DNA from 4 places in the uncultured Agrobacterium sp. genome. Region 1 is predicted to be linked to each of the others. Evidence: riboswitches for the same ligand, from Rfam matches in the RefSeq annotation. Region 1 holds a riboswitch; each other region holds the start of a gene.
What was found. A riboswitch is a leader RNA that binds a small molecule or an ion and turns the genes downstream of it on or off. The one in region 1 is predicted to bind cobalamin.

Region 1 (5,187 bases):
CCCTGATCGACATGCTGGGTGGCCGCCGCATAGGTATCGATGATCTTCTCAGGACCGATTTCGTAGGCATCCTGATAGTAGTCGAGATTGTCGTCGCTCATGAAGGCGGCGGGGTAATAAACGCGCCCGATCTTTCCCTCCTTGCGGATTTCGATCTTCGAGACGATGGGGTGGATCGAAGAGGTCGAGTGATTGATGTAGGAGATCGAGCCGGTCGGCGGCACGGCCTGCAGGTTCTGGTTATAGAGACCGGAGGTCATGACGGCCTGCTTCAGCGCAAGCCAGTCCGCCTGTGTGGGGATTGCGATGCCTGCCGTCACGAACAACTCGCGAACCCGCTCTGTCGCTGGTAGCCATTCCTGCTCAGTGTATTTGTCGAAGTATTCCCCAGAGGCATATTTCGACTTCTCGAAGCCCTTGAAGCTGACGCCTCGCTCGGCGGCAATCCGGTTCGAGGCGCGGATGGCGTGGTAGGTCACCGTGTAGAAATAGATATTGGTGAAATCGATGCCTTCCTCCGAACCATAGAAGATGCGCTCACGGGCGAGATAGCCATGCAGGTTCATCTGGCCGAGACCGATGGCGTGGCTGTCGTCATTGCCATTTTCGACCGATGGCACGGAAGAGATATGGCTCATGTCCGACACGGCCGTCAGCGCCCGGATCGATGTCTCGATGGTCTTGCCGAAATCGGAGCTGTCCATCGTTGCAGCAATGTTCAGCGAGCCAAGATTGCAGGAGATATCCTTGCCCATGACCTTATAGGAAAGGTCGTCATTGTATTCGCTGGCGTCGCTGACCTGAAGAATTTCCGAGCAGAGGTTGCTCATGGAAATGCGTCCCGCAATCGGGTTCGCCTTGTTCACCGTGTCCTCGAACATGATGTATGGATAGCCGCTCTCGAACTGTATCTCGGCGATTACCTGGAAGAAGTCACGCGCCTTGATCTTCTTCTTCTTGATCCGGGAATCCGCGACCATTTCGCGGTACTTTTCGGTCACGGAAATTTCGGTGAATGGGACGCCATAGACACGCTCGATGTCATAGGGCGAAAACAGGTACATGTCCTCGTTGTTCTTCGCCAGTTCGAAGGTGATGTCGGGCACGACGACGCCGAGCGACAGGGTCTTGATCCTGATCTTCTCGTCGGCATTCTCTCGCTTGGTATCGAGGAAGCGCATGATATCGGGATGGTGGGCGTTGAGGTAAACCGCACCGGCACCCTGACGCGCACCAAGCTGGTTGGCGTAGGAGAAGCTGTCCTCGAGCAGCTTCATCACGGGAATGATGCCTGACGACTGGTTCTCGATCTGCTTGATCGGCGCACCCGCCTCACGGATGTTGGTCAGGCAAAGTGCGACACCGCCACCGCGCTTGGAAAGCTGAAGCGCGGAGTTAATGCCGCGGGCAATCGACTCCATGTTGTCTTCAACGCGCAGCAGGAAACACGAAACGAGTTCGCCCCGCTGTTTCTTTCCGGCATTGAGAAATGTCGGCGTTGCGGGCTGGAAACGCCCGGAGACGATCTCATCCAGCAGCGACTGGGCGAGCGTTTCGCTTCCCTGGGCCAGCGTCAGGGCAACCATGCAGACGCGGTCTTCGTAGCGCTCCAGATAGCGTTTGCCGTCGAAGGTCTTCAGCGTGTAGCTGGTGTAATATTTGAACGCGCCGAGAAAGGTCGGAAACCGGAACTTTCGGGCATAGGCAGCGTCGAACAAATCTCGCACGAAATTGAAGGAATATTGGTCCAGAACCTCGCGCTCGTAATAGCCTTCGGTGACGAGGTAATCGAGTTTCTCCCGCAGATTATGGAAGAACACCGTGTTCTGGTTGACGTGCTGCAGGAAATATTGCTTCGCAGCTAGTCTGTCCTTATCGAGCTGGATTTTTCCTTGTTCGTCATAGAGGTTAAGCATCGCGTTGAGGGCATGGAAATCCAGTTCGGATTCCGATGTCTTCAAAGGCTTTTCGAAAGTGGTCGCGTCCAAATTCGTTCCAATCCGTGCTTGACGTTCGCGACGTCTTCCTCAGTGCCTATAAGCTCGAACCTGTAAAGGTAAGGCACGCTGCATTTCTGGGAGATGACATCGCCGGCGATCCCGTAGGTCGCCCCGAAATTGCTGTTGCCCGCGGCGATCACGCCGCGAATGTTTGCCCGGTTCTCCGCATCGTTGAGGAAGCGGATCACCTGTTTTGGAACGGCCCCTTTTCCACCTTCGCCACTGTAGGTTGGAAGGATCAGGACATAGGGGGCTTCGACCCGAAGGCTCTCGGAAGGACTAAGCGGAATCCGCCGCGCAATCATCCCCAATTTCCCGACGAAGCGATGAGTGTTTTCCGACCGGCTGGAGAAATAGACGATCTGTCCCATTGCTCCGGCTCAGGCCGCAAGCGTGCTGATCATATCCGGGCGGAAGCCCGCCCAATGTGTCTCGCCAGCCACCACAACTGGAACCTGACGATACCCCAGCCCCTGAACCAGATCGTAGGCATTGGTGTCTTCGGAAACATCCACGACGGTGTAGTCGATGCCCTGACGATCGAGCGCGCGGGTAGTGGCTGTGCACTGCACGCAGGCTGGCTTGCTGTAAACGGTAACGGTCATGATGATCCTCGTGAGATTTGAGTAGGCGTGCGATATCGATCGGGCGTGGTGAACGCCCATTCAGGAACTCGGAAATTAGGGCAGCCGAAATCGGCGGCAGGCGTTACCGCCCGCTATTCACGCGGATACTGACTAGAATGACGCGACATTGACTTCACCCCGAAGTGGTTGTGCGGAGGATCAGGGGAAGCGGCACGCGCAGGATCATTCCGCACGCAAACGCAGCCTTCGGACACCCCGCCCGTGGACGTATTCGTTTGAGGCAGGTCTCCTGGCTCACGGGTCGTCACATCCATCTCGCCTTCCCGAAACCTTTCGGCTCAGTGGCAGTTTGAGAAGGATGCTCGCCGCTTACAGTTGCGGGGGCAGCTCCGGCATTGCTCCGTCCACAATGAACGTCACGCACCGTATTCCCGTCTTAGCTTCCGACGCGAATCGGAAGAACCTCGAACACTAGATATGGTATACGGCGTGAAAAAATCGTCAACTGTTATGACTCTGTAACGGAAGGTAGACTGTGGATAAGCGTGGCTCGATCATAAAACATAAGTTCGTCTGCTTCTGAAGCGGCTAGCTTGACAGCGGACAGACCTTTCACGATGTAATTTTTCTCCCACGACATCGCTGTGGCCGTTTATCGTAAGACTGCTTGCCGCATTGCCCCTTAACGAAAACATAGCTACCCGTTTCGTGTGGAGCATCCACGATGACGAGAGCGATAGGCAGATTCGGTCTTCTGCTGCGCATCATGTGCGCGATTGCCTTCGTATGCGTTGGGTTTGCGCACAAGCCGTTTCTCCAAACACCGCAAATAACTGGTGACCTCGCCCAGTACACGCTACCGGATGGAACCCTACCGGTGTATTGTCTTCCAACGGACGACGGACACAGCAAGACCGATCACGGTCTAGGCTTAGGCTGTGAGCTTGCCGCCTGACGGCCACTTCTCTAGTCCCTACGCCGACCGATATACATGGTTCTCCAATCCTGCGGGAACTCGTGTTCGAGGCGGCGGCTCCCTCCGTGTCCACTTACCGGCAGCTTTTCCCGCCCAATTCGTCTCGACGAGGGCCGCCGTCCAGCGTCTGAGCCGTAGAGCTGCCGCATCGTCCCGCGATGACGGTCTTCTTCGTTTTGTACGCTTGGAACCGTGGCCTGTAGAATCGTTCGGCTTCCGAGCGGTACGCATTCGGACGGAATCTCATGCTTTCCTCATCTTTAAACGACACCCAGTCTGCGGCGTACTCTGACCTACCCTGCGGGAAGCCGGGCGGCTTCAGGACCAGTACTTCCACCCTGACTCCAAGACGCCATCTTTTTCTGCAATCCATGCGGCGCAACGCCTTCATCATCATCGAGGGCTGCGTTGTCATCTATCAAGAGCTTGCTGACGATCGCCGATACCGGGGCCGACACTCCACTACCTGCGCGGCCGCCACGTGCCGTAACCGCTACGGGCCTTCATAGATCTCTCGCGAAAGGCGGAGAGGTTACGATGAAAGGCGCGCCCTAACGGATGGCTTCAGGCAGACCTGGTTCGCCCATCGCTCTGATCCGTACTGCATTAGTAGAGGCTCGTCGGCATGTCACGGCGTCACCGACCTGCGGCGAAAGATCATGCCGCCATGGTGCAGTGTGCCCTCTTCGACGAAATCGCCATCGGCGGTGAAGCCTGTGTCGTCCCAGTACTCGATATGCGTGCCGTTGACTTCATAACGGCCTTCATAGGCTCGCTCACGCTGACCGCGGGCCTCGACATAACGTCCATTTGGCAAAAGTTCATGGCGGACACGATTGTCGTCGGTAATCCACATGCCTGCGTATGGATGGTTCGGCTGCAAATTGATCTCCTGTGCTTCTAGGGGTTGAATTGAAATTGTTGCCGCCGTGACGAATGTTGCAAATGTCTGTCTCATTGTCTGGGTCCGTTCAGCGTTGCTGTTTAAAGTTGCAGGTGAAAGCGTTGGCGCACTGCCCCGGTGCGGCAGACGGGACTTCTGCGGAAGCCGAGGGCGTTGGTTGTTGGAAGCGCGGGGCAATGTTGTCGACGACCTGCTGATAGGCAACGAGGTCTAGGACGGCTTCCGCATTGGCGACAAGGCCGTCCTTCATCTCGAATATCTAGACAAACTGGTTGCGATAAGGCGCTCCAGAGGTCGTGGTCGCCGTTCCGTCGAAGCGGATGATCATCGTGTCGCCATCGGCAACGATATTGTGTACCTCCGGCACGATCGGTGTCGCGAGACGGCTGGTTAGGGGACGCGAGGCCTGTTCAATGAAGTCTTGCTGGTTGCAATAGGTGCCGGAGACCGGTCCGGAGCCATGGATCGTCCAGACGACGTCGGGAGCGAGGAGCTCCGCGAAGAGGTAGGTGCCTCCTCGCCATTTTTCGAAGGCGGCTTCGATGATGGGCTTGTTCCGTTGCTCGATTGCGGCACGTTCCTGAGACTGCACCTGCGTTGCCGCGGTGTTGGCAATTGCGGCGCCCGGCATGGCGAGCAGTGCGAATGCGATTAAAGCTACCCGGCTCGGGCTGGCAGCCCGGCGGTCTGTTGGGTAAATGCTCATGGTATCGGTCCTTT
Region 2 (5,187 bases), on a different contig from region 1:
CTCCAACGCCTTTTGCCAATTCTCACTAGCAGCCATCTCCACATCCACGCCCGAGCGGGTGATGGCGATCTGGCGGCGAAACTCCGAAAGCGCCATCGGCGTGCCAGGTATGCGGCGCATCCGAGCGCGAACGAGGAAGTCCTGATAGAGGACCGCATCGGTGCGATAGGCCGATTGCGGATCGTCGAGAATTTCTGTCAAAACGGCGGTGATCTTTTCCTCGCGCTCTTCCGGTGTCAGTTCCGGCTGGCTCGAACGCGAAGGTTGCTCGGAAGCAGGCGCGATGGCGGCAGGCGTCGAGCGTGAGAGCTCCGCGAGAATATCGGTTGTAGGGCGAGGAGCCGGCGGTGTACGACGGACGACAGGACGGTTGAACTCTTCCGGGTCCGGCGTGAAGATCAAGTCTTCCACATCCTGGGGCGCATCCGGCAGCGGCATGAGCTTTGGCGATGACGAACGTGCCGATGTTTCCACCGGACCGATGACGATCGGCAGCGGGCGTCTCGACAGGGCCGGGCCGAGGGCCACGAAATTGCCGCGCTGAAGATCGCGAAACATTTCCGCTTGGCGACGGTCCATACCGAGGAGATCTGCGGCGCGCGCCATATCGATATCGAGGAAGGTACGGCCCATCAGGAAGTTGGAGGCTTCAGCCGCGACATTCTTGGCGAGCTTGGCCAATCTCTGTGTGGCGATCACGCCGGCGAGGCCGCGTTTGCGCCCGCGGCACATCAGGTTTGTCATCGCACCCAATGAGGCTTTGCGCGCGTCTTCCGTCACCTCGCCGCCGACGGAGGGCGCAAACATCTGTGCTTCGTCGACCACCACCAGCACCGGATACCAATATTCACGATCGGCGTCGAACATGCCATTGAGGAAAGCGGCGGCAGCACGCATCTGTTGTTCGATGTCCAGTCCCTCAAGCGTCAGGACACATGACACGCGATGCTGACGAATGCGATTAGCAATGCCTGCAAGCTCCGCTTCAGTACGCTCACCATCCACCACGACATGACCGAACTTGTCGGACAAAGTGACGAAATCGCCCTCGGGATCGATGATCACCTGCTGCACCCAGGGTGCGGATTGCTCCAGCAGGCGACGCAGAAGATGCGACTTTCCGGAACCGGAATTGCCCTGCACCAGTAGACGCGTGGCAAGCAATTCCTCGATATCGAGCTTGGCACTCTGCCCGCCCGAAAGCGTTCCCATGTCGATACCGACCTGCACTTGTACACTTCCCTGCACTGCTATGAACGAAGGTGCCGATTCATTGAACGGCGAACACTCTCTTTACCAAAGTTTTACTCAAAAGCCCGGACGCATCGCAACAATGCACAGGGAATTGAGAAACTCATCGCTGTTCATCACGCGGTACCAGAGCGCGTGCGACCGAAGGAGAGGCGGCGGCCAAAAACGTTCAGCGCCAAACCTGCGACAACGAGAGCGCTACCAACGATTTCCAGAACCGTGATGTGTTCGGAGAAGGCGAAGTATGCACCCATAAATCCGACGATCGGCACCAGCAGTGAAAACGGAGCCACGGTTCCCGCCGGATAGCGCAGCAACAAAAAGCTCCAGATCCCTGCGCCAATGATCGTTGCACCATAGGCCATGTAGGCAACGACGCCTACCGTCATCATGTTGGCGTTGGCCAGACCGTCGCGGATCGCTTGTGGGCCTTCGAGCAGCAACGAAAGCGCAATCAATGGCAGCACGGGCGCAAGGCTCGTCCATGCCACGAAGGAGATGGCGTTCACCCGACCAACCTTGCGATTGACGATATTGCCGATCGCCCAGCTGAAGGCCGCGCCGACACACATTAGCAGGGGAACGAGGGCCGTTAGCTCCAGACGTTCCAGAGCGATCACCGCAAGGCCTGAAAAAGCGACAGCTGCGCCAGCAATATGGGACTTCAGCGGGATTTCACCCAGCAACGTGACGGCGAGCGCCATGGTGAAGAACGCCTGCGACTGCATAACGAGTGAAGCAAGCCCTGCAGGCAGCCCCCACTTGATGGCCGTATAAAGCAGTCCGAACTGCGCGCAACCCATGACCATGCCGTAAACGACCATGTGCTTCCACGGCACTTTCGGGCGCGGCAGGAGGAAGATCAACGGGACGGCAGCGAAAAGGTAACGCAGAGCGGTCAGGAAAAGGGGCGGCATATCCATGACGCCGATTTTTATGACCACGAAGTTGAAGCCCCAGAGGAAGACCGTGACCAGAGCAAGAAGGATGTGCGGCGCTGACATTGTTCAATCCAAACTCGCGCCGCGCAGACTGGCGACGCTTTTATGCAGCAGCTTTCTTCCAGCCTGCCGCGAGCAGTCCGGCACCGATCAAAAGTCCGCCGCCGGTGCGATTGACGACACGCTGGACGGAGGGCTTGCGAATGGTGTTGCGCGCTGCACTCGCCAGCAACCCATAAAGAGCCGCGTTGCAAGTCGCAAGCACAAGAAAAGTAACTTCGAAAATAAGCACCTGCGGCCAGAACGGCAGGTTTGGCAAGAGGAACTGCGGCAGGAAGGCGACGAAGAAGATGATGCTCTTCGGGTTCAGCGCCGTCACGATATAGGTATGGAGAAATATTTTTATCGGACGCTCGCGCCCTGTCACATTTCCCTCCCCGTCAGACGAAGCTGCGACGGGCGCGCGCCAGAGTTTGATACCGAGATAGATAAGATAGGCAGCACCCACCCACTTCAAGATCGTGAAGAGCGCGGCAGACGTTGCCAGCAGCGCACCGAGGCCCAGCATTGAGGCCGTCATGGCGGTGAAGTCGCCAAGGGCTACGCCAGCAACCGTGGCACTGCTTGCCTTTCGGCCGTGTCCGAGCGCATAGGAGATGACCAGGAGGATCGTGGGCCCTGGAATGGCGAGCATGACGGCGGATGCGGCCACGAAGGCCAGCCAGTTTTCAATCGGCATCGTTAAATCCCCTCTCGAAACAAAGAGAAAGTAAGCCATCGGCCAGCAGGACAGGCAAGGACCTTTTTTCAACTATTGAGAAGCAGCCCACGCGGCAGAGTTGCTACCTATTTTTCGCCCCACCGGTTCTTGAATACCAATTGGTCTAACGGCAGGCGTTGGCGCCATCCCTTCACCGCAAGCTCTGGCTCCGCGTAGAGTTCAGAAACATATCCCAGGCAAAGCCACGCCACGATTTGAATGTGATGCGGGATATCCAGTATCTCTCGGATATCATCGTCATGAAAGATGCTGACCCAGCCAACGCCGACGCCCTCGGCACGTGCTGCCAGCCAGAGGTTCTGGACTGCGCAGACCGTGGAATAAACATCCATATGAGGATTGTGGGTGCGCCCCAGCACCACATCGCCACCTCTTGTTGGATCGCAGGTGACGCAGACGGAGAGCGGCGCCTTCCTGATTCCTTCCAGCTTCAGACTGCGATAAAGCGACTGTTTTTCATCTGCAAACATCTGTGCCGCTTCCTCATTGGCACGGCTGAAGGCCTGCCACACGGCCTGTCTGATCTCACCATTCGTGACGAGGGTAAAATTCCACGGCTGCATGAAGCCGACCGAAGGCGCGGCGTGGGCTGCAGCAAGCAGCTTTCCGATCAGTTCATCCGGTAGCGGATCGGATAAAAACTCATTGCGGACATCGCGGCGAGTCTCGATAGCGCGGTAGACCGCAGCCTTGTCGTCTTCGGCAAATTCAAAAGCTGGCCTCAGGCCGCGCCGGGTGGCATCAGGTCGCATCGTCAATCCCCAACAATGCAGGAAGGACCGCGTGAGCACGCAGATTGCACTGCGTCACAGACCTCCTTCCTCACAACCTGCCGCTGTCCGCGCGGACTGGTCAATCGTGTCAGGCCGGTCTTCTGACTTGGCTTCTTCTGACCGTTGCCGCCTTCCCGAGATTGCTCAGTGGCATATGGCGACGGTCATCCGCCTCACAGCGTTGGGCACGTTGCGGTCTTGCACCGCATTCCCGATTCTCCCGCTCAAGCAGGCACCTGACGAAAACCGTATGTCCAATTGTTGGCGCCAAGGCAAGCGCCGCAGATTTATTCGGCTGGGAAATATCGCACATAGGCAAACTCATCACCAGCTGGTGACCAGTTGGGAGAGTTCATCGTCCCCTGCCCGCCAAAAAGATCAAAGAGCGTTTCGACATTGCCACCATCGGGATCCATCAGTCGCACGCGAACATCGAGATCACGCGGATGGTCGAAGACGTCGCCGTCATAGGAAATGAAGACGACCTTGTCTCCCTTTGGAGACGGATGGGGGAACCAGTCGCCATATGGGCTGTTCGTGATCCGCTCGACGGCTGATCCATCTGCTCTTACGCGCCAGATCTGCATTTGTCCCGTGCGGCTGGAGTTGAAGTATATCCAATGACCGTCCGGCGAATAATCCGGCCCGTCGTTTCGCCCCTCTCCATGGGTCAGGCGCGTCTCGTTGCGGGTTTCTATGTCCATGGAATAAATATCGAAAATCTGATCTCTGATCCCGCAGTAAGCGAAGCTTTTGCCATCCGGCGCCCAGCCATGCCAGTAGGAGGGCAGGTTCGGCGTCATCAATGTCGGCGCGCCACCTGATGACGGAAGAAGATAGATCGCGCTCTTCCCGAACTCGACCTTGTCCGAAATCGCGTAAAGCGACCCATTCGGCGAAATGCCATGATCGTTGTTGCACTGTACGGCAAAGCCGGTGTCGACCTTCTCTACCGCGACATCTCCACCCAGAGACAAGCGATAAAGCAGGCCCTCACTGTTCAACAGGAGATAGCGACCGTCTGGGGACCAGTTGGGTGCTTCGAACAGTTTGTCCGTCTGCCAGACCACCCGATTTGCCCGAGTACGAATATTGAATATCTCGACTGAACTGCGCATCGTTACTCCCCTCACCACGTCCAGACTGGCAGGCCAGCCTACCGGTCGCGGAAGCGATTGGTGATAGGATAGCGCCGGTCACGTCCGAAATTCTTCTTGGTGATTTTCACACCCGGTGCGGACTGGCGACGCTTGTACTCGGCAAGATAGAGCAGATGCTCGATCCGGTGGACAGTTGTCACATCGTGACCGCGTGCGACGATCTCGTCGACGGACATTTCCTGTTCAACCAGGCACTCAAGAATATCGTCAAGAACCGGATATGGCGGCAGCGAGTCCTGGTCTGTCTGGTTGGGCCGCAACTCAGCCGACGGAGCCTTTGA
Region 3 (5,187 bases), on a different contig from region 1:
GGCGGTGGGCAACCTGTGGAACTGATGCGTTTCGTCGAAACTGTCGAGACGGTTCTTGGCCAAAAGGCCATCCGCAACATGCTGCCGATGCAGCAGGGTGATGTACCGCGCACCTATGCGTCGCCCGACCTCCTGCGCGCGCTGACGGGCTATTCTCCGGAAACGCCCGTCGAAACGGGCGTCCAGCATTTCGTCGATTGGTATCGCAGTTTTCGCGTTGGAGCGGCTTAAGCCTCCGTCTCCTCGCCATTGCGACCCTGCAAAAGACCGACAACAGCCGCGCAGTTCGTGTCGCTTGTGTCCAGCAACTGCACCGGCGATGTCCAGCCAAAGGTAAAGCCGACCACGGTGGCGACCGCCCATGCCGGGTCTTCACCGGCCCGGTTCAGCAGTTTCGGGCCTTGGCTCGCAACACATTGCTGCGATTGCTGGATGATCTCGGTCGAGGCATTTGCACGTTCGAGTTGTTCGCGCATCTCCGCTTGAAGCGGATCTACGACGAAAAGCGTAATGAACCATGCGGCGATATCGGAAAGCATAAGCAAGCCTCTGAAGCCTCGGCGTCGTGTCGGAAACGGTCCGACATCGTGAAAGCGCCGAGACTCTCACCAGAGGGGCCCGGACCAGCGGGTTACCCAACATGTAGGATGACGCCATCCTCCTTCAAGAATAGCAGATCAAAAAAGCGTAGGTTTACGTCGCTAGAAGCGATGGCGCACGATACCGGATGTGACATCCATCCGCACCATTAAGCTCGACATCGACCAGGACTCCGAAGACATCGAGGATGAGAGCCGGCGTCAGCACATGGCAGGGTTTTCCCATCGCGACAAGCGTCCCCGCCTTCAGCACTGCTACCCTGTCGCAGAACATCGCCGCGTGATTAAGATCATGCAAAGCGGCTGCAACAGTCAGCTTCTGTTTGCGAACGAGATGTAGGAGCGCGATCTGATGGCCGATATCGAGGTGGTTTGTCGGCTCGTCCAAAAGCAGGATCTTCGGCTCCTGGGCCAAGGCTCGGGCGATATGCAGGCGTTGCCGCTCTCCCCCGGAAAGCGTGTGCCACATGCGCTTGCTAAAGCCCTCCATATCCACGTCCCGGAGCGCCCTATCGACGATCTCATCATCGTGACGAGACCATGGAGACAAAGCACCCTTGTGCGGAATGCGACCAAGCTCCACGGCCTGGCGGGCGTTGATGCGTTCCTGTGTTTCAGCCTGCTGCTCGACTAGAGCGATCCGGCGCGCCACATCTCGACGCTGGAGGAGAGACATCGACATGCCATCCAGTAAGACGTCGCCGGACCGCGGTTTTCTCAGGCCAGAGAGCATCGCCATGAGGCTGGTCTTGCCCGAACCGTTTGGGCCGACAATGCCGAGGAACTCGCCGGCATGAAGATCAAGACTGATATCCTCGACGATCTCCACGCCGCCGATCGACCAGCTCAAATTACGCGCCGAAAGCATTATGCGAGCCTCCTGCGTTGAGAAAGGATCAGCGCAAAGGCTGGAGCGCCGAACAGCGCGGTGATTACGCCGATCGGCAGGACCTGTCCTGCAATGATGGTGCGCGAGACAATGTCGGCAGCGATCATGAAGATAGCACCGATCAACGCGGAAGCCGGAAGCAGACGACCGTGGCGAACACCGACGACCAGACGCGCCGCGTGGGGTATGACAAGACCGATGAAGCCAATCGAGCCGACGATGCTGACCATTACGGCCGTCATCAAGGCAGACGTGCCTGTCAAGACGACATAGACGCGGCGCACGGGAATGCCGAGGGAGCCAGCCGATTCCGCTCCAAAGGTAAAGGCGTCCAATGCCCGCGCATGCCAGAGGCAGACGACAAGCCCGAAGATGGCGATGGGAAGCGCAAGCGAGACATCCGCCCAGCGAACGCCGGAAAGGTTGCCGAGCAGCCAGAACATGATTCCGCGAGCCTGTTCGGCATTCGCGGCCTTGGTGACGATGAAGGAGGTCAGCGCGTTGAAAAGTTGCGACCCGGCGACGCCGGCCAGGATGATTGCGCTGTTACCGCGCCCTGCCCTCAGCGCCAGGAGGCTCACAAGTGCGAATGCGACGAGCGCTCCGAGAAAGGCACCGAGCGGCATGGTGAGCAAGCCTGCACCAAAGCCGAGTATCGCAACACCGACGGCGCCTGTCGATGCCCCGGCGGAGATACCAAGAATGTATGGATCCGCCAGAGGATTGCGCAGGAGCGATTGCAGCACGACGCCCGAAACGGAAAGAGCTGCCCCACAACAGGCGGCGACCACGGCGCGGCTCAGGCGATAGTTCCAGATGATCCCTTCATCGATCGCATCCAATGGATAGCCAGCGTGCCAAAGACGATTGGCCACCGCCTTGGCGACAACCTCCATCGGCATGGAGGTTTCGCCGATTGAGGCTCCGAGCCACAGCGCCGCCAGAAGACACGCAGCTGCAATGATGGCAGCGCGGACATACAGCAAGGGACCGGGCATCCGTTTACTTCGCCAAGCCGAGTTGACCGATCTGGTCAGCCAGCACCTCAATCCCTTCGATCGTGCGGATCGTCGGGTTCATCGCCTGAGCGTCCATGACGACGATACGGTTATCCTTCACGGACGGCATGAGGCTCGTGACAGGATCTTGCTTCAGGAACTTCTCTTTTACGGCAATGTCGTCTGCCGGGTAGCGGCGGCGGTCCATGCTCGCGGCAACGATGATGGTCGGATTGGACTTGGCAATGGTCTCCCAGCCAACAGTTGGCCATTCTTCCTGGCTCTCGATGACATTTCTGATGCCAAGCGCCGACATGATATAGCCAGGCGCACCGTTCTTGCCCGCGACGTAGGGATCGATATCGCCTTCGGCGCTGGAGAACCAGAATACAGCAGATACCTTTCCGTTGGCGGAAACGATCTTCTTGCGCGCCGTCTCTTCGCGGCTTTTCAACTCGGCAATCAGTGCGTCGCCGCGATCCTTCACGTTGAAGATCTGCGAGAGTTCTCCGATTTCCTGGTAGATCTGCTCCATGGTGAAGACCGAGTGCCTGACGCCATCTCCGCCGCCAGCATTATCCTTGCCCGTGCAATCTGCAGGCGAGACGTAGACCGGAATGCCCAGTTCTTCGAACTGTTCGGGCTTGCCGACGACGCCCTCGGGGCCGACATGCCATTGGAATTGCGCGGTAACGAGATCGGGCTTTTTGCCAAGAACGCTTTCGAAACTCGGATCGTTATCGGCCAGACGCTCCACCTTGTCATTTGCCTCCTCATAGCCCTTGATCACCGGGCCAACCCAGACGGCAGTGCCGACAACCTTGTCTGCAAGCCCCAGACGATAGAGTATCTCCGTCGAACTCTGCCCTAAAGACACCGTGCGCTTGGGAGCATGGGTGAAGGTGACGTCCCTGCCGCAATTTTTCAACGTCAGTGGATAGCTGGTTTCCGCAGCCTCCGTTGCATTCGGCAAAAGAGATATAGCGGCAAGAACTGCGCCAAGAAATGCGCCTGTGAAATGAAGTGTCATGGTCCGATGGTCCCCGAAATCGTTGACGCTGCCCACACGCAAACGCCGTTATTGAGTGAAACACTCATTCGCCAACCACAGCCGTGGGACGATCGGAAACCGGGAAATAGACAGACGGATGTAAGCGCTGTTTGGCGCAGATAACAATCATGGCGTTTCCTCTCCAGGGCATCCCCGCCCGTGACTTTGGAATGAACAGACGACGGCAGGTCTCCTGGCTCACGGATGATCGTCTTGCCTGCCTTCCCACGATGAGATCGCAGTGGCCTGACGCAGGTGAATGCGCCACGAGTGCTCGACAATCCGCTTACAGTTGCGGGGGCAGCCACGGCATTGGAGACATCTCCGCACCGCGTTCCCTATTATTCCTCGCAATCTCTCGCTTGGAACCGTCGCAGGCAGATAGAACTATTTCCAGATATCCGTCAAGCGAATGTATGTAATATTATTACGTTTTAGTGCGATGGGATTTTGTCCACTCGAAATACAAAATGGCCGGAAACGGGTTTCCGGCCATCGAAGCGCTTCAAGTGAATGTCGCTGTTTATGGCAGCGTATAGGCGATGACATAGTCGCCGGGCTTGGTACCAACCGACCCATGACCGCCGGCAACCATGACGACATATTGCTTGCCGTCCTCAAGAGCGTAGGTCATGGGCGTCGCTTGCCCACCTGCCGGCAGCCGTGCCTCCCAAAGCTGCTTGCCGCTGGTTAGATCATAGGCACGCAGATAATTGTCGACGGCCGCACCGAGGAAAGCAACCCCGCCCTTGGTGATCATCGGGCCGCCGATACCCGGCACGCCGACCTTGAATGGAAGCGGCAGCGGTGTCATGTCGTAGACGGTGCCGTTCTTGTGCTTGTAGGCGATCTTGCCGGTTCTGAGATCCGCACCGGCGACGTAGCCCCATGGCGGAGCCTGACAGGGTATACCGATCGGGCTCAGGAATGGACCCATCAAGACCGCGTAGGGCGCGCCGTCATTGCGGTTCAGCCCCTGCTCGCTGCCTTTCTCATCCTGAGCCTTGGGCGGGACTTGATCGCGCGGAACAAGCTGTGAGGTGAAGGCTAGATAGGTCGGCATTCCGAACATGATCTGTCGCTCGGGATCGACAGCGACGCTACCCCAGTTAAAGGTACCAAAATTACCTGGATAGATGAGCGAGCCCTTCAGCGATGGCGGCGTGTAGCGACCTTCATAATTCAGCTCATGGAACTTGATGCGGCAGGCGAGCTGGTCGAACAGCGACACACCCCACATGTTCTTTTCTTGTAATGGCTCCGGCTTGAAAGAGAGCGCCGAAGTAGGCTGCGTCGGTGAGGAGAAATCTTCCGGGATCGCACCGCCAGGTGCCGGCTCTTCGGTCACCGGCAAGATCGGCTCGCCGGTGCGCCGGTCCAACACATAGATATCGCCCTGCTTCGTCGGTCCGACCAGCGCTGGGACGGACTGCCCATCGGGCTTGGTGATGTCGAGCAGGACTGGCTGCGCCGGCACATCCATGTCCCAGAGATCATGATGCACCGTCTGACGGACCCAGCGGTCCTGTCCAGTGTTCACATCAAGGGCCACGATAGAGGACGAGTACTTTTCTACACTCTCGCTCCGACCCATTCCGAGCTGGTCAGGAACCTGATTTCCCAGAGGGATGTAGACGAGCCCAAGCGCTT
Region 4 (5,187 bases), on a different contig from region 1:
TATCTCGGCGATGCACATAGCGGCTTGAGCGGGACCGATGTCAATCAAACACTCGCTCCCGTGAGTCGGATGGAACTGGAGAGGCCGGAATGCTGAAACCACCCCTTGACAGCTTTCCGATTCGAGCGCATTGAATCGCCCATGATCAACGAACGCGCACCCATCTCCTGCACGTATTTTTGGGCCTACCTGTAAAGGGCGGCTCGACAGATCACTTTGTCAACAAGCCGCCGTTAGGCGGCTTTGTTGTTTTCCAAGCGTCCTGACGGCAAAAGACCAGAAAACCCGAAGGACCAGACCAATGACCGAAGACAGCCTTTTGACACTGCCGAGACCGCCCGTCGTCACCATACGTGGCGCGCGCCCGGCGGATTTGCCCGAACTCAACGAAATGATCACGCTGCTTGCCGCTCATCATGGCGATGCCGCAGCGATCACGCCTGAGAAGCTGGAGCGCGATCTTTTCGGCCAAGTCCCCTGGATCACCGCACTGGTGGCGGAAGCTGCAGGCGAGCTTATCGGCTACGCCATTCTCGTGCCGCTCTACCGCGCCCAGGAAGGCCGCCGAGGAATGGAGCTGCACCATCTCTTCGTGCGTGACGGTCATCGCGGACACGGCACCGGTCAGCACCTCGTGGCGCGCGCTCGCGATGTAGCCAAGCGATGCGGCTGCGACTTCCTGTCCGTCGGGGCTGCGACCGGCAATTTCGCCGCGCACAAGTTCTACGAAAACATGGATTTCATTTCGCGTCCCGTCACAGGCATGCGCTTCATGCAGGCGATCGCCTGATCCGCCTTCTGATATTTTGGAGGATGATATGGCCCGTATTGGAATTGCCCTGACAGAAGAGTTTGCCGATTGGGAGCCTGCGCTGCTTGCCGCTGCGGCGCGGGGCTATCTTGGTGTCGAGATCGTAACGGCATCTCCAGATGGCCTACCCGTTACGTCTATGGGTGGGTTCAAGGTCGCGCCGGAAACGGCTCACGACGCCCTTGATCCTAGCACTATAGACGCCCTCGTCATTCCTGGCGGCCTGTCTTGGGAAAAGGGTAAGGCTCCCGATTTCAGCGATCTGGTCCATCGCTTTCGGGAAAAAGAACGCGTCGTCGCAGGGATCTGCGCCGCCGCGAGTGCGCTAGCAGGCACCGGCATCCTGAACCACGTTGCGCACACGGGGAACTCGCTGGAATCGCACCAGCGATATGACGCTTATGATGGGTCAGTGCTTTATCGCGACCAGCCGAGGGCTGTCAGTGACAAGGGCATCGTCACCGCGCCCGGCAACTCGCCGGTGAGCTTCGCGACAGAGGTATTGGAAGCCCTTGGTCTCTGGGCACCGGAAGCCGAAAGCGAACTTTCGGTGTTTTCCGCAGAGCATCGATAGGGCGCCATGCCTCTCTCTGAAGCCACAAAGGCCGCTCTGTGCAAGTCCACTCATCGTGCTTTCAACGGTCCAGAACACGGCAGAGGCGCGCCGGTCCTTGCGCGTCTTCCACCGCCATGGCGCGGCGTAAATCACGGCTGTTGATGTGGAGGCTTCGGTCGGATGGAATTGTCATCCGCTCGATCTTCTTGCGCGCAGCATCGAGAAAAGCGTCCCGGTTTTCCAGGAAGTAAGCCCGGCACGTCTGCGCTGTCGGCGCCTCTTGCAGGAGCGCCTTGAAGGCAAGACGATGCATGGCGCAAAGCGCGCCATGACCGGGAACCGGAAAACGCAGGCAATCGAGCTCATCGCTCCAGTCGGCTGCGTTTCCCCCTGTGATCATCTTACTTTGCAGCTTCGAAACGCTTGAGGAACAGGCCACTCAACGAGCCGAGGATCAGCCAGAAGACGAAGCTGGTAACGGTGGCGAGAACGACGAAGCGGCGTTCCAGCGGCAGAGGTGCCAGCGCGTGTTCACCTGTAGGCGGCAACGGCGCACCGACGACATGCGGCGCAACAATCAGCACGACAGCAAGGATCACCGCCCAAGGCTCTGAACGGCGAAACGCAAGAAGCGCAATGCCACCGGCCGTGGCGGCCGCGGTTGCAATCCACCAGATCTGGCGCGCACCGAGATCGGCCGCCGGGCTTCCCGGCAGTTCCGGCGGCAGGCCGATCATCGGAGCCAACATCACGGTGGCAAAGCCCGCAAGCCCCCAGAAAAGCCCCTCGCGCCAGCCACCCTGAGCGCCGCGAAGCGAGATCAGGCCAGTGAGCACGAGCGCATAGCCGATGGCAGTCAGCACATTGGCGGCCACGGTGTAGGCGTTACGCTCGAACCCATCGGCGGGGGCCCAAGCTTCAGCGTCGTGGTGGTGATCGGCTGGTGTGGCGGCATCATGCGAATGGTCTGCTTCGCTGCCGGCACCCTCGAACGTTTCCGCCTGGAGAATGAGCGGCGTTGTGCCAACCGCTTGCATGGCACTGACGGCCAGTCCGGTAATCAGGCCGACGAGCACAGCGGTAAAAACGATATTCCTGAAAAACGACATCTCAGTTCCCCTCAATGGCAGGGGAAGGCATTGGCGTGGCGCGTATCATGCGCCGCATTATGCATGGCCTCGACATGCGAGAAGCCGACGAAACCGACGATAAACAGTCCGAGCGCTACAGCGGTCAGGGCTTGAAGGAGTTTCGAAGTCATTGAGGAAACGGCGCTCGACGCCGTGTTCTGTTGGATAGACATGGTGACCCTCTTTTTCAGCGGCGCGCTGTTTTCAGGCAGCCGGACGCACGCGTTCAACATTCACCACGGGGAAAGACAAACAGGGCTTTTCGGACGGATGATTCCTGCCCGAAAACCGTGCTCTTCCGGACACCCCGCCGGCATTGACGACACTTCGTGATGGCAGGTCTCCTGGCTCGCGGGTCGTAGCTTTGAAAACGCCTTCCCGATGCAAAAAACAGCATCAGTGGCTTTCGTTTTCAGGCTCGCCGCTCACAGTTGCGGGGGCAGCCACGAATGAGAGCGAAGCTCCTATCGTGTTCCCTTTTCACTTTCCGGCAGGACCGGAAAGACCATCACCTGTCTGTTATCAGTCAGAGGTTGTGTAGAGTCAATGCGAGAAGCGCCGCCTCCCGCATTCAGGATTTCAGCGCGCCGGAACTGCCTTGAGATAAGCGGCGATCGCATTGCGGTCATCGGTAGAAAGCTTCGCCATGTTTTGCTGCACCTTGACCATGGAGCCGCCGACACTGTCGAACTCCGGCGTGAAGCCGGTCTCGAGGTAGTTGGCGATATCTGCTGCCGTCCAGGAGCTGATGGCCTGCGAGCCGGGCGTGATATCGGGGATCGTTCCCTCGCCTTCCGGGTTGGGGCCGCCCGCCAGCCACTTGTCCTTGATCAACCCGCCAAGTGCCGTGCGTGGCGTATGGCATTCGCCGCAATGGCCTGGACCTTCCACCAGATACTGGCCGCGTGCGACATCGGCGCTGGCATTGTCATTGGCAAGCTGCACGCGCGGCGCACCCTTGTCAAAATAGAGGAACTTCCAGCCACCGAGAGCCAGTCGCATGTCGAGCGGGAATGGTAGATCGTGGGCAGGCGCATCATTGGTGCTGGTGGGCAACGTCTTCAGATAGCCGAAGAGGTCGTTGATGTCCTGCGCAGTCATGCGGGCGTAGGACGTATAAGGGAAGGAGGGATAGAGATGTTCGCCATTCTTTCCAACGCCTCTGGTCATGGCGTCACCGAATTCGGCCACTGTCCAGCTGCCGATACCGTGCTGAGGATCTGGCGAGATGTTGGGAACGTGAAAAGTGCCGAAAGGGCTCGGTAAGGCCTGGCCGCCGGAAAGCGTTTTCACGGCGTCTCCGGTCGCATCCGGGGCGGCGTGGCAGCTTGCGCATCCGCCTGCCCAAAACAGAGTCTCGCCATTGGCAAGATCCGGCTCGCCCAGATTGGCCCAGTGGCTTGGTGGTTGGCGCTCAGGTGCCGTCACCCACATGAAGATACCGAAACCGGCAATCCCCGCGACCGCAATGCCGCCTGCCAGCTTTGCCCATATGGATGCCATCCGCCTCTCCGCCTAATCGATAAAACATCAAAAAAAAGAATAGCCCGCCGCTGAACCGGCGGGTGTGTCTTCGTCGTCTTACTTCTTCAGACGATAGGCCTGATGGCAGGAGCTGCAATCGGCGCCGAGCGTCTTCAGGGCAGCACCCGTGCTGGCCTGATCAGTCGGCAACTGTGCGAGCACCGCGTCAGCATCGGCGCCAAGCTTCTCAGACTTCGCCTTGAAGTCGGCGAAGTTCTGCCAGATGGCAGGCGACGCTGCACCGCCTTCGGAGCCCGCCGGGAACTGGTCCGGGAATGCCTTGGCGTTGGTGCTGATGGTGGTGACAGCGGTCTTCACGGTCTCGGCGTCGTACGGCTTTTCGCCCTTGGCGATCGCGCCGAGTGCGCCCATGGCGCCACCGATCTGCTTCATCAAGCCTTCGCGCTTTTCAACTTCGCCGGCCGCGGACACCGCTCCGGCGCAAAGACAGCCTATAAGAATGGATGCGGCAATCGTCTTGAATTTCATGCTCTCTCTCCTTGTTCCGGTGTCACCGGAGGGTGGTTGTTCGCCGTCCCGCATCGATCTCACGACACGCGCATGCGTGCCGGGCGGCACACCGAGTCGAACAGAGATGAAGATGCAGGCTACACGTGGCAAAAAGAAGTCACATTCAGGTGATTTTCCAAAGGAAAATCAGGTACCTAAACTTGTCTTTTTCAGTTTCCTTTCAACCCTTCCCAAAGTGTGAAGACGGCAACTAAAATCAGCAGCAGCCCGGCGATCCTACCGATGAGAATTGTCGCTCTAGGGGATGACACCAGAAAATCACGACTTTTGCCAGCGGTTAGCGCCAGCGTGCCATAGACGGCCAGTTGAGTCCCAGCAGTCATCAGCCCCATGACGATGCCTTGAACCCATATCGGACCATAGGCGGGTTTGAGAAATTGAGGGTAGACAGCCATCATGAAGAGATAGGCTTTCGGGTTGCTGAGGCAGGTAATGACTCCGCGCCGAAAGGCCCGCCAGGCGGAAGCGCTAGCACTGACCTCATCTGCTTCGATCACAATCGAGCTTCGTATCAGGCTGAACCCGATCCAGATCATATACGCCGCACCGAAGATCATCAGCGGCGTGAAAAGAACGGGAATGAGCGTCGCCAGAAGGGCAATGCCGATGGCGCCATAGAGTGAATGCACCGCTCC

Region 2: another riboswitch for cobalamin. It lies ahead of bluB (5,6-dimethylbenzimidazole synthase); the one in region 1 lies ahead of nrdH (glutaredoxin-like protein NrdH).
Region 3: another riboswitch for cobalamin. It lies ahead of QZ869_RS04685 (ABC transporter substrate-binding protein); the one in region 1 lies ahead of nrdH (glutaredoxin-like protein NrdH).
Region 4: another riboswitch for cobalamin. It lies ahead of QZ869_RS07825 (CbtB domain-containing protein); the one in region 1 lies ahead of nrdH (glutaredoxin-like protein NrdH).

What each region holds. Positions count from the first base shown of each region.
Region 1 is NZ_CAJYTV010000027.1:2,770-7,956, reverse strand. It holds gene nrdE (class 1b ribonucleoside-diphosphate reductase subunit alpha) at 1-2,000, opposite strand, end outside; gene nrdI (class Ib ribonucleoside-diphosphate reductase assembly flavoprotein NrdI) at 1,958-2,371, opposite strand; gene nrdH (glutaredoxin-like protein NrdH) at 2,381-2,605, opposite strand; cobalamin riboswitch at 2,849-3,069, opposite strand; gene QZ869_RS21465 (Atu4866 domain-containing protein) at 4,192-4,521, opposite strand; partial or broken gene QZ869_RS21455 (nuclear transport factor 2 family protein) at 4,628-5,173, opposite strand.
Region 2 is NZ_CAJYTV010000011.1:292,000-297,186, reverse strand. It holds gene QZ869_RS09960 (ATP-binding protein) at 1-1,230, opposite strand, end outside; gene QZ869_RS09955 (EamA family transporter) at 1,368-2,255, opposite strand; gene QZ869_RS09950 (LysE family translocator) at 2,296-2,931, opposite strand; gene bluB (5,6-dimethylbenzimidazole synthase) at 3,039-3,725, opposite strand; cobalamin riboswitch at 3,820-4,001, opposite strand; gene QZ869_RS09940 (TolB family protein) at 4,034-4,864, opposite strand; gene QZ869_RS09935 (NAD+ synthase) at 4,903-5,187, opposite strand, start outside.
Region 3 is NZ_CAJYTV010000006.1:23,260-28,446, forward strand. It holds gene QZ869_RS04665 (NAD-dependent epimerase) at 1-231, shown strand, start outside; gene QZ869_RS04670 (hypothetical protein) at 228-539, opposite strand; gene QZ869_RS04675 (ABC transporter ATP-binding protein) at 694-1,470, opposite strand; gene QZ869_RS04680 (iron ABC transporter permease) at 1,467-2,486, opposite strand; partial or broken gene QZ869_RS04685 (ABC transporter substrate-binding protein) at 2,491-3,450, opposite strand; cobalamin riboswitch at 3,703-3,925, opposite strand; gene QZ869_RS04690 (glucose/quinate/shikimate family membrane-bound PQQ-dependent dehydrogenase) at 4,061-5,187, opposite strand, start outside.
Region 4 is NZ_CAJYTV010000009.1:122,130-127,316, reverse strand. It holds gene QZ869_RS07845 (GNAT family N-acetyltransferase) at 302-790, shown strand; gene QZ869_RS07840 (type 1 glutamine amidotransferase family protein) at 819-1,385, shown strand; gene QZ869_RS07835 (hypothetical protein) at 1,447-1,767, opposite strand; gene QZ869_RS07830 (CbtA family protein) at 1,769-2,476, opposite strand; gene QZ869_RS07825 (CbtB domain-containing protein) at 2,488-2,670, opposite strand; cobalamin riboswitch at 2,814-3,022, opposite strand; gene QZ869_RS07820 (cytochrome c) at 3,077-4,000, opposite strand; gene QZ869_RS07815 (cytochrome c) at 4,079-4,510, opposite strand; gene QZ869_RS07810 (LysE family translocator) at 4,702-5,187, opposite strand, start outside.